DNA from 2 places in the Vibrio sp. DW001 genome. Region 2 is predicted to be linked to the other one. Evidence: riboswitches for the same ligand, from Rfam matches in the RefSeq annotation. Region 2 holds a riboswitch; the other holds the start of a gene.
What was found. Region 2 has a riboswitch for thiamine pyrophosphate ahead of thiD (bifunctional hydroxymethylpyrimidine kinase/phosphomethylpyrimidine kinase). Riboswitches for the same ligand answer to the same signal wherever they lie in the genome.

Region 1 (9,110 bases), 1.2 Mb from region 2:
AAAAAGTCTTCTTGCGTTGGTGGCGTGCCAACAGGTGAAACGCGGCGATAAATAGAGAAAATTGTACCGACGGAAACATTGACATCGATATTAGATGATCCATCTAACGGATCCATTAAGAGCACATATTTTGCGTTTTTGTTTAGCTCTTTATTAAATGCAACGGTTTCATCTTCTTCTTCGCTTGCCACTCCGCACACTTGATCACGAGCCTCGAGTGCCGCTTTGAATTTGTCATTCGCGTATAAATCTAGCTTTTGTTGTTCTTCACCCTGTATATTTTCAGCACCAACCGAGCCAGTTATATCAACAAGTCCTGCTTTATTGATTTCACGGTTTACGATTTTTGCTGCAAGTCGAATTGAGGCCAATAATGAAGATAGTTCTCCACTAGCGTGGGGGAAGTCACTTTGTTTCTCTACTATAAATTCGCCAAGTGTGCGAAATTCAGACATGTTATATCCTTAACGTTTTCTGATGATTTAGAGGACTTTTTCGTTACAATGACTTATAGCGCTAATTCATTATTATATGTTCGTTGCAACAAGCTCAATTGTATGGCATTAAACTTTTTATTGGTAATGAAGTAACTATTTGATATACAAATTGTTTCAACTACGTATCACATGTTATCTGCAACTGAGTCGAATGATTGCTTTTCTCTGATAGATCGATCACATTAGTGCAGTCAAACAGGCAAGCTTAGGAAAAATAAAATGCACATTCATATTTTGGGGATTTGTGGAACCTTTATGGGGGGCGCGGCGGTGTTAGCTCGTCAGCTGGGGCATAAAGTAACAGGGAGCGACGCAAATATGTATCCACCCATGAGTACGTTACTGGAATCTCAAGGTATAGAAATTATTGAGGGTTTTGACCCCTCACAACTAAAATCTAATCCTGATCTCGTTGTTATTGGTAATGCCATGAGTAGAGGTAACCCGTGTGTAGAGTATGTCCTTGATCACAATCTAAAATATACGTCTGGTCCACAGTGGTTAAAAGAGTTTCTCCTCCATGATAGATGGGTATTAGCCGTGTCTGGCACTCATGGAAAAACAACAACAGCAAGCATGTTGTCATGGATACTTGAGGATTGTGGTTACGAGCCAGGTTTTCTTGTTGGTGGTGTTTTAGGGAATTTTGGGGTATCTGCACGCCTAGGAAACAGCATGTTCTTTGTAGTTGAGGCTGATGAATATGACAGTGCATTTTTCGATAAACGGTCAAAATTCATTCACTACCACCCTCGCACCTTAGTAATGAATAATCTTGAGTTCGATCATGCCGATATTTTTGATGATCTTGAAGCAATTAAGAAACAATTTCATCACTTAGTACGAACAATCCCGAGTAATGGTCGAATATTCTCTCCTAAATCAGAAATGGCGCTTCAAGATGTACTGGAAAGAGGCTGCTGGAGTGAACAAGAGCTGATCGGAGATGAATCTTGTGACTGGAAAACAGAGAAAATCGAAAAAGATGGCAGCGAATTTAATGTTTTTTTTCGCAGCGAATTAGTTGGTACAGTGAAGTGGGATTTGGTTGGAGATCATAATGTTAGCAATGCATTGATGGCGGTGGCCGCAGCAAGACATGTCGGTGTTACTGCGGATCTGGCCTGCGAATCTTTAGCGTCGTTCATTAATACCAAAAGGCGCCTTGAACTAAAAGGTGAGGTCGCAGGTGTCACGGTTTATGACGATTTTGCTCATCACCCTACCGCGATAGAACTGACACTGGATGGGTTGCGTAATAAGGTGGGGAAGCAAAAAATAATTGCGGTATTGGAACCTCGCTCAGCAACGATGAAGATGGGTATCCATAAGGAAACGCTCGCGACGTCGTTATCTAAAGCGGACTCTATATACCTGTATCAGCCAAATAATTTAAAATGGTCAGTAGAAGACATTGCCAAACACTGTGCTCAACCTACTTTTGTGAGTGATAATATAGACGTGTTTGTTGCTGAAATTTTGCAAGAAGCAGCGGAGGGCGATCAAATACTCGTGATGAGTAATGGTGGCTTTGACGATATCCACGATAGGTTGTTAGGTGGATTGACTAAGAGTAAATAGATGTTATCCAACCGAAATAGTGGACATTTTAACAATGCAGAGAATGTAGATGATTAAAGACAAAACAATTACCTTGGCATTTACTGGCGCCTCTGGTGCACCTTATGGTTTACGGTTGCTAGAATGCCTGCTAGCGGCAGATTATAAAGTTTACCTGCTCATTTCTTCAGCGGCTCGTGTTGTGATGGCAACCGAACACAACCTAAAGTTACCGAGTGGTCCTGAAGCGGCCAAAGCGGTGCTGATTAAACAACTGAACTGCAAACCTGAACGATTAGAAGTGTGTGGTAAAGAAGATTGGTTTTCTCCTGTTGCTTCAGGCAGTGCCGCACCTAAAAAAATGGTGGTTTGTCCCTGTTCTGCAGGTAGTGTGGCTGCCATTGCCCATGGCATGTCAGACAACCTCATAGAACGAGCGGCAGATGTGGTTATGAAAGAGCGCGGTCAGCTATTATTGGTTGTTAGAGAAACCCCTTTTTCCACATTGCATTTAGAGAATATGCATAAGCTTTCTCAGATGGGTGTGACTATTATGCCCGCGGCTCCGGGGTTCTATCATCAACCTAAAACCATCGACGACTTGGTGGATTTTATGGTGGCAAGAATATTAGATCATCTCGATATTGAGCAAAAACTCGTTGCGCGTTGGGGATATGACAATCGATAAACTGGCTTGTTAGCGTGGCGGATAAGCCTCTGTTCTCGCGGCTAGTATCTTCATTACATTACGTATACAATCACTGTCGACTCATCGGGGTGCTCAATAGTTATTTTTATATGATCAACTATTGGGCTGAGATTAAGTTTTCCTTAGAACCCGTACACCTGAACCAGATAATACTGGCGTAGGAATTGAGCGGGATAAATCAAAATCCTCCCTCAAGCCTGTGCCGCTCAAAACATGGAGAGCGTCCAGTGAAATACACTATTTCAACCTTAGCAGTAACCCTTTCATTTTCTACTTTTGCCGCCGATAAACTGACGGTATATACCTATGATTCTTTTGCCGCCGATTGGGGCCCAGGCCCAAAAATTGAAAAAGCCTTTGAAGCTCAATGTGGTTGTGACTTAGAGTTTGTCGCATTAGATGATGGGGTGTCTATTCTTAATCGTTTACGTCTAGAAGATAGCAACAGTAAAGCGGACATCATTTTAGGGTTAGATACGAATTTAATGACGGAAGCAAAAAAGACAGGGCTGTTAACAGAACACAACGTAGACACCTCTGTTACAACACTACCTAAGGGTTGGTCAGACAGTACATTTGTTCCTTTTGATTACGGCTATTTTGCTTTTGTATATAACAAAGATAAGCTACAAAACCCACCTAAGAGCTTAAAAGAACTTGTCGAAGAACGTGATGATTTAAAAGTGATATACCAAGACCCACGTACTTCTACACCCGGACAAGGTTTATTACTTTGGATGAAGTCTGTGTATGGTGACGACGTTAGTAAAGCGTGGGAAATGCTGTCTAAAAAAACCGTGACCGTGACGAAAGGCTGGTCTGAATCGTATTCGATGTTTTTAAAGGGAGAAGCGGACCTTGTTCTCTCTTACACCACTTCTCCTGCTTATCATTTAATTGCTGAAAATGATGCAAAATATGCCGCGGCTATTTTTAATGAAGGGCATTACATGCAAACTGAAGTAGCTGCGAAAGTGAAAGGTTCCCAAAAACCTAAGCTCGCTGACGAGTTTATGAGCTTTATTTTAAGTAATGAGTTTCAATCAGCAATGCCAACCGGTAACTGGATGTACCCAGTGACGAATGTTCCATTGCCTGAAGGTTTTGAGACGCTGACGGTTCCGGAAAAAGCTCTTTCATACTCTTCTGATGAAGTGTCGGAAATGCGCAAAAACTGGATAAGAGAATGGCAATCAGCTTTAGTTCAATAATACTCAATTAGGCATGTTTGTAATTGATTATCCTGATTGGTATAAGCTGAATTTTCAATAGAGATTGAAGTGTCCGAGTGTCTTGAATTATGAGTAAAACGCCGAAGTTAGGCATTGTTATTGCTGTGTTTATCGTGGTCTTTGTCGCCTCGGCGTTTGGAGCGCTTATTTCATACGCGCCCAATCTCGATCTTACTCAGGTAGTCTCTGACCCTTACTATCTACATGTCACCAAATTTAGTTTTTACCAAGCTTTCTTGTCAACACTGCTTAGTGTTGGTTTAGCTATACCCGTAGCGCATTCGCTATCAAGACGGGATTTCATGGGTAAATCGTTTCTATTAAAGTTATTTTCAAGCACACTTGTTTTACCTGTTCTTGTGGGTGTTTTCGGTCTGTTAGCCATTTATGGAAATAGCGGTTTATTGGCGACGTGGCTCAATAAATGGAATGTTGAATTACCCTTTTCAATATATGGCCTAAATGGCATATTACTCGCGCATGTATTCTTTAATTTACCTTATGCTAGCCGTTTATTACTTCTCTCTTTAGAAGGTATCCCTCCAGAACAACATAAGCTCTGTTCTCACCTCGGTATGAGTCATTGGTACAAATTTAAGTGGGTAGAATGGCCAAGGTTACGACAACAGTTACCTCATGTTTGTGGTTTAGTATTCATGCTCTGCTTTACGAGTTTTGCTACCGTTATGGCGTTGGGTGGTGGGCCGAAATCAACGACAATAGAATTAGCGATATACCAAGCAATCAAGTTTGATTTTGACTTGCAAGCTGGTGCGTTATTAGCAATATGGCAGATGTTATTGTGCGGTCTGTTATCACTATCGATACAAAAAATAAGTAAGCCAAATATTTTAACTATGCAATCCAATCCGCACTCTATCATCTTTACCCAAGACAATAACCGCGCAAAATTATGGGACTGCAGTTGGATAGCCTTTGCGTCACTTATCGTCTTACCACCGCTGATGATGGTGGTACTGAGTGGATTGAATTCAAAACTGTGGCAAGTGCTTCAAGATGACCGATTTTGGCAAGCAGTTAAGGCTTCATTAAGTATTGCTTGTTCGGCGAGTGTCATCGCTCTGTTTATTGGTGTCGCTATACTTCAAACAAGTCGAATATGGAGAAGTAAGGGCCGTTCTAATTATGCAAATGGTATCGAACTTATTGGCACAATTATTCTCGTTACGCCTGGCTTGGTTATTAGTACAGGGCTGTTTTTACTGCTTAGAAAAATAACCGATGTGTATAGCCTCGCGTTTATTATTGTGGTTGCTGTTAATAGTTTGATGGCGTTGCCATATGTAATTAAGACATTGTCTCAACCATTCTTTCAGATATTACAACAGTATCAATTTCTCACCATGAGTTTGGGAATGAAAGGCTGGCGTCGATTTTTATTGATAGAATGGAGAGGATTACAAAAACCGATAGCGCAAGCATTTGCGATAAGTTTCATGCTCTCTATGGGTGATCTTAGCGCAATAGCTCTGTTTGGCAGCCAAGATTTTAGAACCTTGCCTTTGTACCTTTTTCAGTTGTTAGGTAGCTATCAAATGGAAGCCGCCGCGGTGGTATCCTTAACGTTATTGCTATTAAGTGTAGGCAGTTTCACTATAGTCGAAAAGGTATTTGGGAAAACGTATGCTCAATGTCGATAATGTTCACTATCGTTACCATAAAGAGGTTTTTAAGTTTGATTTTAGGCTTGAAGATGGCCGCATTGTCGCGCTTATGGGACCTAGTGGCTCAGGGAAATCAACCTTACTTGCCCTCATTGCAGGGTTTATTCATCCAGAAAGTGGAAACATAGCGGTTAATGATGCCTCATTGCTAAACCAAGAGCCTCATTTAAGACCTTTCGCCATGCTATTCCAAGAACATAATTTGTTCAGCCATCTAACGGTTAGAGAAAATATAGGCTTAGGGTTACACCCTGGCTTAAAGCTAACGGTGATACAAAAAGATCAGGTAATTGATGCGGCTAAACAGGTCGGCATTGATGAGCTATTAGATCGAACACCTGAAAAACTCTCCGGTGGTCAGAAGCAGCGTGTAGCATTAGCACGTTGCTTTGTTCAACCACACTGCATTTGGTTGTTAGATGAACCGTTTTCGGCTCTCGATCCTATCTTAAGAGAAGAAATGTTGATGCTCGTTAAACGCCTTGCAGATGATAGACAGATTACCGTAGTGATGGTGACGCATCATATTAGTGATGCGAAAGCGATAGCGACAGATTTCATCTTTGTTGACGAGTATAAAGCGCTCATTCATGAGCCCATCATTCAATTAAGTGCTCAACACAGCAACGAAAAGTTACGTGCATTTGTGAAAGCTGGTTCAAGTTGACCTAATTGGTTGAAAGTTCATGGTTCTAGATAAACTCCGTGTCGACAATTATCATTTTATTCTCTTTTAGTCGTGATCTATATAGCGGCTTGAAGTAATATTGGCGACCTTAAAAAGCTCGGCTTTTCTTTCTAGATAAATAGGAGAATAGTCGATCTTATCTGCCTATAATATGTGTATCAATAGGCATCACCGAATAGAACAATAGACGCGAGTCTACTCCAACATAGAGGTAATCAATCATATGGCATTTGCTTTGGGTCAACGCTGGATAAGTGATACAGAAAGCGATTTGGGTTTAGGTACTATCGTAGAGTTGGACGCAAGAACCGTTACGTTAATGTTCGCTGCGTCTGAAGAAAATAGAGTTTATGCCCAAAAAGAAGCCCCAATTACCCGCGTTATATTCCATGTTGGAGATTCCATAGAGAGCCAAGAAGGTTGGTCTTTAAAGGTAGAAGAAGTTCTAGTAGATAATGGCCTTCTAACCTATGTAGGTACAAGAGAAGATACGCAAGAAAGTGGCATTATGCTAAGAGAGATATTCCTTAGTAACCAAATTCGATTTAATAAACCGCAAGACAAACTGTTTGCAGGTCAGATAGATCGAATGGATAACTTTGTATTGCGTTATAGCGCGTTGAAGAATCAATACCAGCAACATAAGAGCCCGATGCGTGGTTTATGCGGAATGCGTGCAGGTCTTATCCCCCACCAATTATTTATCGCTCATGAAGTAGGGCGTAGACACGCACCGCGCGTTCTGCTTGCTGATGAAGTGGGGTTAGGTAAAACCATTGAAGCGGGCATGATTATCCATCAACAGGTGTTATCCGGCAGTGCAGAACGTGTTCTTATTGTTGTGCCGGAAACACTACAGCACCAATGGCTCGTTGAAATGATGCGCCGTTTTAATCTGCACTTCTCTATCTTTGATGAAGAGCGTTGTATCGAAGCTCATGTTGACGCGGAAAATCCATTTGATACTGCGCAGTATGTGCTCTGTTCTTTGGATTTTCTGACCAAGAATCAAAAGCGCTTTGAACAAATTGTGGATGGTAATTGGGACTTGCTCGTTGTCGATGAAGCACATCACTTGGAGTGGAGCGTGGATGCACCTAGCCGCCAGTATCAAGTTGTAGAGGGGTTAGCGAATAATACGGCTTCTGTTTTGCTATTAACGGCAACGCCAGAGCAGTTAGGTCATGAGAGTCATTTTGCCCGTTTACGTCTTCTTGACCCCGACCGTTTCTATGATTATCAAGCTTTTGTTGAAGAAGAAAAGCAATATGAACCGGTGGCAGACGCGGTAAGTAACCTGTTTTCTGGAAATAAGCTTGAAAATAAAGTCAAAAATCAGATAACGGAACTGCTTTCTGAACAAGATGTTGAGCCACTGTTTCGAATTATTGAAGCAGAACTTCCTGATGATGAGAAAGACAAAGCCCGCCATGAGTTGATTGATAATCTTATGGACCGCCATGGCACTGGACGTGTGTTATTTAGAAATACACGATCGGCGATTAAGGGTTTCCCAAAGCGTAAGGTTCATTTGTTACCAATGGTCATGCCTGAGCAGTATGCACGAGCAATGCGAGTATCGAACATGCTCGATAAAGATCTACCTTCAGAAGCAAAGGCAATACGAAAGCTTTACCCAGAAGAGATTTTTCAAGAGTTAGAGGGTGGTTCGTGGTGGCAGTTCGATTCCCGAGTTGATTGGTTGATTGAAAAGGTAAAAGAGAAGCGCTCAGAGAAAGTTTTAGTGATTGCTTCTAGGTCGACAACGGCACTTCAATTAGAACAAGCATTGAGAGAACGAGAGGGTATCCGTGCCACCGTTTTCCACGAAGGCATGTCAATTATAGAGCGGGACAAAGCGGCGGCTTATTTCGCACAAGAAGAAGGTGGAGCTCAGGTTCTTATTTGCTCCGAAATTGGCTCTGAGGGGCGAAACTTTCAGTTTGCTAATCAACTAGTCATGTTCGACCTGCCATTTAATCCTGATTTATTAGAGCAGCGTATCGGTCGTTTAGATCGAATAGGTCAGCAACGAGATATCGATATTTTTGTGCCGTATCTTGATGGTTCTTCTCAAGGTATTTTAGCTCGTTGGTTTGAAGAAGGGCTACAAGCTTTCTCCGAAACCTGCCCTACAGGGCGCGCGGTTTATGACAAATATTCCGAGGAACTGGTGGATCTTCTTGCGGGTGGAAAAGGTAGCGACCTTGAGCCGTTAATAAGCGCATCCAATAAACTCAATCAAGAGCTCAAAGCTCAACTAGAACATGGCCGAGATAGATTGTTAGAGATGCATTCTAATGGTGGCGAACAAGCACTGAAAATAGTAGAAAAAATTGCCAGTACCGATGGCGATACAAACCTGATCACATTTGCGCTTAGCCTGTTCGATACCATTGGTCTGAATCAAGATGATAAAGGCGAGAAAGCACTCGTTGTTACTCCTTCTGAACATATGATGGTACCAAGTTATCCCGGTCTTCCATATGAAGGTGCAACCATCACCTTTGATCGTGAGACGGCATTATCTCGTGAGGATATGAACTTCATCAGTTGGGAACATCCGATGATTCAAGGTGGTATAGACCTTTTATTGAGTGAAGGGGTTGGTACAACGGCGGTTTCTCTGCTTAAAAACAAAGCATTACCCGTTGGCACTATGCTATTAGAACTTGTCTATTTGGTTGATGCACAAGCACCAAAACGAAGCGGGATCAGTGGGTATTTACCACAGACACC
Region 2 (9,110 bases):
GTAGGTAGCCAAGTATAAAGACCTGAAGCAAGTCTGCGGATCATACCTGCACGTAGCATTAGTTGGTGGCTAATGATCTCTGCGTCGTTTGGCGTCTCTTTCAGGGTTGAAAGAAGATATTTACTGGTACGCATTTATGGTATCCGTTCATCATGGTTAATAAAAATTAGCTGAATATGATATCAGCCATTTGCTTTAGTCAAAAGCGTTCAATGGCAGTGACGATAACTAATTCGTCGTTTACCTTAAATTTAACGTTTAGATCGAACAGGTTTGCTGCATATTCTTTACTGTCAATCTGGTTCTTTTTATAGGCGGGTCGAGGGTCTTGCCTTAACACCTCATTAATTACCGCTCTAACCTGTTCTTTATTTGCATGAAAGCCTATTTGTTGATCGGCTAGCGCAGAAAATACAACCTTGAGTAACTTTGGTTCCGTTTGGGCAAACCCACCATTGGCATCAAATACCGAATCTGAATAAGGTATATAGGGCTTGATGTCAATAATTGGGGTTCCATCAACCAGATCGACGCTACCTAATTCAATCCAGATTTGACCTTCTTCTTGTTTAACGCCTTTTAGTTCGACAGCAGACATACCTATGCCGTTGGGTCGAAATGGAGATCGGGAGGAGAAAACACCGACACGTTCGTTTCCCCCTAAACGAGGTGGTCTGACGGTTGGTGTCCAGCCGGCGTGAAGGTTCTGGTCAAACATAAATAGCAGCCACAGATGACTAAACTGTTCGATTCCTCGAACAGCTTCAGGTGAATTAGATTGGCCGCGTAATTGAATTTTTGCGGTAGCGCTAGGTGCCAATCTAGGCTGCCTAGGGACGGCAAATTTTTCTTTATAGGGCGTATGAATGATACCAATTGGCTCTAAAGTGTAATCCATCTGTCTACTAGGTAAGTGGTTAGTACAGATAAAATAGCATAAAAATCGGGCAGAATTTAGTTTTAGAGAACCGGGTTCGCTGAGTCATAGATCAACGATGATGACATTCACGTCAGCAGCTTCGATTATTGCTTCATTAATTCCAACAGGTGTTGACTGGCTAATTGTGGGTCGTCTGCGTGACAGATCGCGGAAACTATCGCAATGCCATCCACGCCGGTTTTTGATACCTGATGGATATTTGATGGATTAATCCCACCAATAGCGACAACAGGTAGCGGGCTCATTTTTACAGTGCGCTCTAGTCCTTCTAATCCCCACTGCTTCACGATATTGGTTTTTGTTGGTGTCGAAAAAATGGCACTAAGACCAATATAGTCAATAGGCAGATGTGTAGATGCTTCGAGCTGTTCTTCATTTTCTACCGATAAGCCAATAACCATTTTATCACCCACCAATCGACGAGCGGTGACCACGGGCATATCGCTTTGACCCAAATGGACTCCGTCAGCCTCAACCGCTAGCGCAACATCAACTCTATCGTTGATGATCAAAGGGACACTAGTACCTTTTAGGATCGCTTTTACTGCCATAGCTCTTTCAATAAACGCTTGAACATCGCCATGTTTTTCACGTACCTGAACCGCCGTTACACCTCCTAGGATCGCTTTTTGTACTACTTTTTTTAGGGTGCCAATATCTTGCTGATCATCCGTAACCAGATAAAGTCGATACAGAGTAGATTTGTTATTCGTTGTTAATTCCACTTGTCTTTTCCCTTTTATACTAATTACCAAGCTAAGTAAGATTGTGAACAATATGGAGATCGTTCCGCAGTTGCTCGACTATCTCCATACGACTGATCCATTAATGTTCTAGATTAACGACCTTCGCGAGTCCAGTTTTGCCAGTGGACTGAACTAGCTTACCTTCAAGCGACTAAGCAGCAATTCATCATCCAGTTGATAAAGCGTATCCAGAAGGTTTAATTGCAATGACCCCGGACCTGATGATTTCTCTGCCGAAATCTCTCCCGCCACACCCAATATTGCCGTCGCGGCTAAACCGCTCGTGTCGCCTACGGCTGCAAATGCACCAATAAGTGCCGTATGGGTACAACCCATTCCGGTGACATAAGGCATCATCGTGTCACCATTATTCAGTTGCACAACCTCCGTTTCAGAGACCACATAATCGGTTGCACCCGATATAACAACACTGCATTTATACTCTTTAGCCAAAAACTGGGCACTATCTAGTGCTGCATCACTAGAATCTAGGGCATCAACGCCTTTGCTTTGAGCTTGTTCGCCTGCTAACGCAATGATCTCCGATGCATTACCTCGCACAATAAGTTTGTCAGCCGCTTGAACAATGCGCCGCGCGGTCTCTGTTCTTAGTTGACTTGCTCCACACCCTACGGGGTCAAGGACCACTATTTTATTATTAATATTGGCTTGCTCAACGGCAAATTCCATACGCGGAGCCCACACACTATCAAGTGTGCCGATGTTAATAACCAATGCACCTGAAAAGCTCATCATTTCCGCCATTTCTTGCTGGCTGTGCGCCATAATAGGGGATGCGCCTATGGCGAGAAGAGCATTGGCGGTATTGTTCATTACCACGTAGTTGGTAATATTAACGACCAACGGTTTCTGTTCCCGAACAGCCTTTAATTGTTTGATTATCTGTTGTTTTTTCTTGTTCATCGTTGTCATCTCTATATCCTTTGTTTAAATCGCAGCGTCTAATCCTTGCTGCCAAAATGCAATTTCCATTCGCGTTGCTGTTTTAAATACATCACACAACTGCTGCCCCCGTTCACTCTCAAGCGTTATTTCAGCGAGTAATTCATCCAATTGATTTGCACTGGTGTTCGCACCGGACTGAAACTCATCACCGCCATAAAGAGCTATCCAGTTCAGATACGGGTTGTTGTTCGTTTCAGTATCGGCACTGTACAAAAGGTTCTTCCCGATGTCGGCATAACCTAAAGAGCAAGGTGCTAAGGCTACATAAAGGTCGATTAGGTTCCCTGACATTCCAGTGTCCAAAACGTAACGTGTGTACGCGACCGTACTGAACGCTTCTGGTTCTGCTTCCATATCCGCTTCACTAAGCCCCCACTTTTGGCAGTAGGTAACATGATGCGAGATCTCGCTGTCCAGTAGAGCTTGCACACTTGGCAGTGCCATGCGCATTTCCGCTAATGTTCGAGCTTTGTAGATTGCCATCGCATAGGCTCGCGCATAATGCTTTAGGAATAGAAAATCTTGTTTAAGATAATGTAAGTAAGCGTGTTCATTAAGCTTGCCAGTCGCGAGTTGTTTAACGAATGAATGGCCGGTGTAGGCTTGCCATTCATCTATGCATGCGTTGATAAGATCTTGATGCTTCATCCTATTTCCTTCGTATTACAACGTTGGTACAAAATCAGATGCTTTAGGTTTTGAGCGAATGATTTTGTTGTTATATAGAAACTGAGTGAACTGGTCGTAACGTTCCAGATCAACGGCTGCGGGCCTAAGGTCAAATCGTGTCAGCGTATCACGCCAAGCTCGTTTGTTTAGTTCGTTGTTTAATGTGTCTGGTGAGTAAGCGGCAAACTCTATCCATGCGTCTTGCGGGTGGTTAATAATGTATATAGTGGCTTTCTCTATCGCTTTATTAAATCGACGGATAGCATCGGCGTCATAATGATTTGCGTTGGCTACAACAACAAGTTCATCGTAGGCAGGGACGCCATGTTCTTCAGGATAAAAAGCCTTAGCTTTATAACCTTCAATTGCGAGTTGATTTGACTCAAAATTGCGTAAACCTCCCCAGATTGCATCAACTTTCCCAGATGCTAAAGAAGACGAAAGTGCCCAACCAACGTTGATTATCTCCACATCATCGAAGGTAATACCCGCTGATTCGAGCATGGTTCCTACGGTTGCTTCTTCATTGCCGGCAATAGCGATGCCTATTTTTTTACCTTTTAAATCAGCAAGGGAATGTATCTTGCCATTGTCTAAAACCATCAAGGTATTGAGTGGTGTCGCGATGAGAGTAGAAGCGCGAATGAGAGGAAGGTTCTCAGCGACATCAATGGTTAAGCTGGTTTGATAGGAGATAGCCAAATCGATTTTATTTGCAGCGACAAGCTTAGCCGGCATACTTGGGTCGGCGGGCTCTTGAATCACAACGTTAAGCCCTTGGTCATTGAAGTAACCTTTTTCTTGCGCTATGACGATAGGACCATGGTTAGGATTCACGAACCAGTCCAGCATTAACGTAACACTCTTTTGCTCTGCGCTTGCATTGAGAGAAAGGCCAGAAAGTAAAAGAGCCAACCATCCTTTTATTGCGATAGAACCTGTTCGGGTTTGGGAATGCATTATTTTTCCTTAAGTATTGATGGGTTTAGGTTAGAGCTGCCAATGGATAGCTCGTTTGAGTAATCTGTCTGTGATGAAATATAGGGCGATAGAAAATAGGGCTAAAATAAACAATGCGGCAAACATCTCATCGATCATCATTCGTGCGTTAGCTTGCAGCATTAAATACCCCAGTCCAGCACTGGAACCTACCCATTCACCAACTACCGCGCCGATTGGGGCAACGACGACGGCAACCCGAATGCCTGAAGCAAGGGCTGGTAATGCGGCTGGGAGGCGGACGTGCCTTAATGTCTGCCATTTAGATGCTGACATGGTTTTAGCAAGGTCAAGATAACCGTTAGGGGTGGAGCGCAGTCCGTCGTAACAACATGTCGTCACAGGGAAGAAAATAATGAGTGCTGCCATGACCACTTTAGATGCGATTCCATAACCGAGCCACAGCATTAATATTGGAGCAATAGCAAATACCGGTATGGCTTGACTAGCAATTAGGATAGGCAATAGCCAGCGTTTCAGCGGTTCGAATAGAAGCATCTGTAAAGCAAAAAACAACCCCATAGTGAGGCCTAAAACTAACCCAAGTATTATTTCTTGAGTGGTTATCCATGTATGGAAGAGCAACACGTCGATTCTTAGTATAAGTTTCATCATGACGGCGTGAGGCGACGGCAAGATAAAAGGAGGGAATGCAAACACCACAACAATCAACTGCCATAATCCAAACAATAGACAAGCGGTCAGAATACCCTGAAGCAAAGGGTGTATTGTTTTCTTCTTTTTCGCTATATGAGGTTCAGAAGTGGCGTTCAATACGTTAATGTCCAACATGATCTCGCTCCAATTGCTCTATTAATTTCTGTTGTAATTCTGCTATTTCCCCATTCAAGGACCGAGGTGTATCGCCATTGGGAACAGGAAAAGAGTGCGTTTGAGATGGACTGCCCAACATGAGATAGATGTGGTCAGCTAATCGCAGCGCTTCTTGAGGGTCGTGCGTAATTAGCACCACAGTTTTGTTCTGTAAAAGTGTGGCTGAGAGATTTTGAAGTTGGTAACGAGTCACCGCATCCAATGCTGAAAAAGGCTCATCCATTAATACCAAAGGTTTATCCTGCATTAACGTTCTAGCAAGAGCGACTCGTTGACGCATTCCTCCAGAAAGCTGATTAGGGAACTGATGGCGCTGGTTCAATAGTCCAACCTGACCGATAAGTTGGATGGCCTTTTGTTTATCTTTTTCTGACAAGATGAGGCTGCCAAATTTAAAGCTTAAACAGACGTTATCCATGACATTGAGCCATGGCATGAGTAAATCTTGTTGTGCCATATAGGCGACATGTTGGTGTGACTCACCGTTAAGGCTGCTTCTCATGTCACCTTGCCAGTCAAGATCCTCATTTAAGAGACCAGCCAGAAAGCGAAGCAAGGTGGTTTTTCCACAACCACTTCTACCCAAAATAGCGGTCCATCGCTGTTTTGAGATCTGCATGTTTAAGTCAGAAAGGATGGGTTGTTGGCTATCTTTGTAGCCTAACGAGGCATTTTTCAGTTCAATGAGTACAGAATTAGTCATACTCAATGTCACCATTCGATTGTTCATTTTCGGTTTGAGTTGGAAACGAATAATAGTCTTGCACTAATTGATGTCCCGGAAAAAAGTGATGAACAGGGCCGTGACCGTGACCAATATCTAACTTATCAGCGTGAGAGATTGCTTGAGTAATATAGTATTTGCCAAGTTGAACGGCTTCTTTTAGCGAATAGCCCTGCGCAAGATAGCTGGCTATCGCTGACGAAAGCGTACAGCCTGTTCCGTGGGTGTTTTGTGTTTTAATTCTGGTTGTCGATAGGCGTTCGACATGTTCTTTAGTGATAAATAGATCGGTACTGTTATCGGAAGAGTCCAGATGCCCACCTTTAAGTAAGATAGTTCGCGTATCTAATTGCCTAAGTTTTACAATGAGAGCATTCATTTCGGCTTCAGTTTTAGGTGCCGATTCGCCGGTTAAGGCGGCGGCTTCCGGAAGATTAGGTGTAATCATCGTGGCTAAGGGTAATAGAACGGCTTTTAAGGTGCTGATGGCTGAGCTTTCGAGCAGTAAGTCGCCACTAGTCGCGACCATTACAGGATCGATGACAAGGTGTTTAGGCTTATATTGGCGGAGTTTTCTGGCGACGGTTTTTATAATGTTAACGTCGCTCAACATACCGATTTTTACGGCTTGGATAGTGAGGTCGGAAAATACAGCGTCCATCTGTTGTTCTACAAATTCAGACGAGATGGGGAAGATGCCAGTGACACCTTGGGTATTTTGTGCGGTAAGGGCTGTAATAACGGAGCAAGCATAACTGCCTGTCGCTGAGATGGCTTTGATATCCGCTTGAATACCTGCACCGCCACCACTATCTGAACCGGCAATGGTAAGTACAATCGGTGTTGTGTTCTTTACTGTCATGTTTGGTTCCTAAACGTAATCGTAAAGGAATAACAGCAGCCAGATGGAAGAGGTATGCTACGGGGTGTAGACAACCTTATTTTGGCATGGCTATCAGTTCCCTACGTCAGTGTTAACTGCATCAGGTTCAACGGGTCCCATCGAAATGGTCTCAGCTTTGGGTTATGGCCCATCGCTCCCCGACTAATATCTAAAATATGTTTGCCGAAAGAGTGTAGCAAATTCATTGGGTAACGAAAAGCGCTACGCAATGACTCTCGTCAATGTTTGCAACTGAACAGGTCGATACTATGGTTGCTGGAACGATAAGCTCACTATTGCATAGAGAACTCTAGAATGGATGCCAACGGTCAAATTTCGCCAGAATTGGTTGCGCAGATCTATGATACTGCATTGGATCCGACCCAATGGCCTGTTTTGTTGGAACAGATAGCATCAACCCTTCCACCACTGGAAGCGGAACTTGTGGTGAGTGCAACCGCGCAAGTAAATCAACGGTTATCAATGCGGGAGGTGGAAAGGTATAGAAGTCTTTCTCAGGTTTCTACTATCGTTGAACACCTAGAGCGAAGTGCGGCCATTAGTAATCGAATGAAAGATAATGATGAGCACCAACATTTGCAATTGAGCCTGTTCGACTTCTTACCTTTGCCTGCATTTGTCATTACTGGTAGTGGGGCGTTGGTGCAACAGAACCAACTTGCACTCGACTTTCTGAAGACCACAGATTTAGTAAAAATAGAGGATGGTAATGTTTTATTTTCGCTCAACTCCCAACAACAATGGTTCAATAAATTATTGTTTGAACTGACTGACCTAAAAGGGGAGGAACGCGAAACCACAATGCGCCTGCGTGACAGTTTTCAAACCAATCCAGTGAGTATCAGTTTGTCTCGGATAGATGACCAATATCAACTTGGCAGCAATATATTGGTTCTTTTCGCAAATCAAAACGTGGATGTAAAACCCAATCTAACCGCGTTCTGTCAGCGCTACGACTTAACGAAAGCGGAGCAGAGACTGGTCGAAAAACTGGCGCATAATAAAACGTTGAATGAGATTAGCGACAGTCACGGTGTTTCGATCAATACCATTCGGACTCAGTTAAAATCGGTCTTCCAAAAAACAGATTGCCACCGACAAAGTGAGTTAATGAAGCTGATTTTGATGAATCCTACAGCGGAAACTCGGGACACTGTCAGTTCGTTAAAATCCAAGCTTATTTTTGAAACCGCGCGCTATCATCAAGTCTATAAAGTCAGTGATGAGAGGCAGTTAGGATTCAGTGATATAGGCAGAAAAAGTGGTATTCCGGTTATCTTGTTTCCACCGAGTACGGGGTCAAGACTGCAGCAACACCCAAACAATCGGACTCTTTTTGACCATAACATTCGCTTAATTACCATCGACCGTCCAGGGTTTGGCTTATCAACTTCCGATCCAAACCGTACTTTGGCGAGTATTGCACGTGACGTAGATACATTGGCGGACTTTCTTAATTTGGACCGATTTTCTCTTATGGGATTTTGTGGTGGAGGGCCTTATGCCTTGGCGGCTGCGTCCATATTAAAAGAACGGATAGTGCATACGACGATTGTTAGTACTGTCACCCCTTACCAACCAATCAATCTTTTCCATGGTGTAAAATCCAGTAATAAGTTCTTGGCGCAAATTGCGATGAGAGCCCCATCGGTACTGCATCCCCTTTTAAAGATTATCACCAATAATTTGATGAAGGATCACGAGTTGTATTTTGATCAGGTTTATCAACATTTGTGTGAGAGCGACGCGGCGGCATTGTCGGAAACAGAAGTCACCGATAATTTTTTATTGGCGTTCAGAGAAGCGATGCGGCAAGGACCAAATGCCTTTTGTGAAGATTTGGTCATTTTGAGTCGTCTATGGAACATTGATTTTGAAAATATCGTTTCACCAGTAACGATATGGCATGGCAGTTTGGACCAACATGTTCCCGTTCAATTGGCACGAAAGTTTCACCGTAGCCTAAGTAATTCAAAATTCCATGAATTTGAAAATCTTGGTCATTTACTCGTCTATCATCGCTGGAGTGATATTTTAAAATCTGTGGCAAAGGAGTATGGCGATAGAATGCGGGCTAAATGACGAGCAAATAAAAAGCCGAACTGATGTGATGCATCATTCGGCTTTTTATTAATCGAGTCTAAAACGGTAATGAAAAGTGGTTATTACCAACCCTTAACTACACCACCTTTAAAGATCTCAGATGCAGCTTTATAGACTTCATCTGTTTGGTACGCTTTTACGAAGTTTTGTACTTTTTCTGAATCGACATTGTCAGTACGAGCCACAATCAGGTTAACGTATGGAGACTTTTTGTCCTCTACGAAT

Region 1: another riboswitch for thiamine pyrophosphate. It lies ahead of thiB (thiamine ABC transporter substrate binding subunit); the one in region 2 lies ahead of thiD (bifunctional hydroxymethylpyrimidine kinase/phosphomethylpyrimidine kinase).

The regions. Positions count from the first base shown of each region.
Region 1 covers NZ_CP091975.1:342,589-351,698, forward strand. Annotated here, with positions in the region: gene fbp (class 1 fructose-bisphosphatase) at 1-455, opposite strand, end outside; gene mpl (UDP-N-acetylmuramate:L-alanyl-gamma-D-glutamyl-meso-diaminopimelate ligase) at 717-2,078, shown strand; gene L3V77_RS01710 (flavin prenyltransferase UbiX) at 2,128-2,745, shown strand; TPP riboswitch at 2,821-2,947, shown strand; gene thiB (thiamine ABC transporter substrate binding subunit) at 2,994-3,977, shown strand; gene thiP (thiamine/thiamine pyrophosphate ABC transporter permease ThiP) at 4,064-5,659, shown strand; gene thiQ (thiamine ABC transporter ATP-binding protein) at 5,643-6,350, shown strand; gene rapA (RNA polymerase-associated protein RapA) at 6,595-9,110, shown strand, end outside.
Region 2 covers NZ_CP091975.1:2,930,655-2,939,764, reverse strand. Annotated here, with positions in the region: gene proS (proline--tRNA ligase) at 1-134, opposite strand, end outside; gene tsaA (tRNA (N6-threonylcarbamoyladenosine(37)-N6)-methyltransferase TrmO) at 200-898, opposite strand; gene thiE (thiamine phosphate synthase) at 1,024-1,665, opposite strand; gene thiM (hydroxyethylthiazole kinase) at 1,819-2,619, opposite strand; gene tenA (thiaminase II) at 2,635-3,300, opposite strand; gene L3V77_RS13420 (ABC transporter substrate-binding protein) at 3,316-4,281, opposite strand; gene L3V77_RS13415 (ABC transporter permease) at 4,312-5,112, opposite strand; gene L3V77_RS13410 (ABC transporter ATP-binding protein) at 5,099-5,857, opposite strand; gene thiD (bifunctional hydroxymethylpyrimidine kinase/phosphomethylpyrimidine kinase) at 5,850-6,740, opposite strand; TPP riboswitch at 6,822-6,932, opposite strand; gene L3V77_RS13400 (alpha/beta fold hydrolase) at 7,077-8,864, shown strand; gene L3V77_RS13395 (MetQ/NlpA family lipoprotein) at 8,948-9,110, opposite strand, start outside.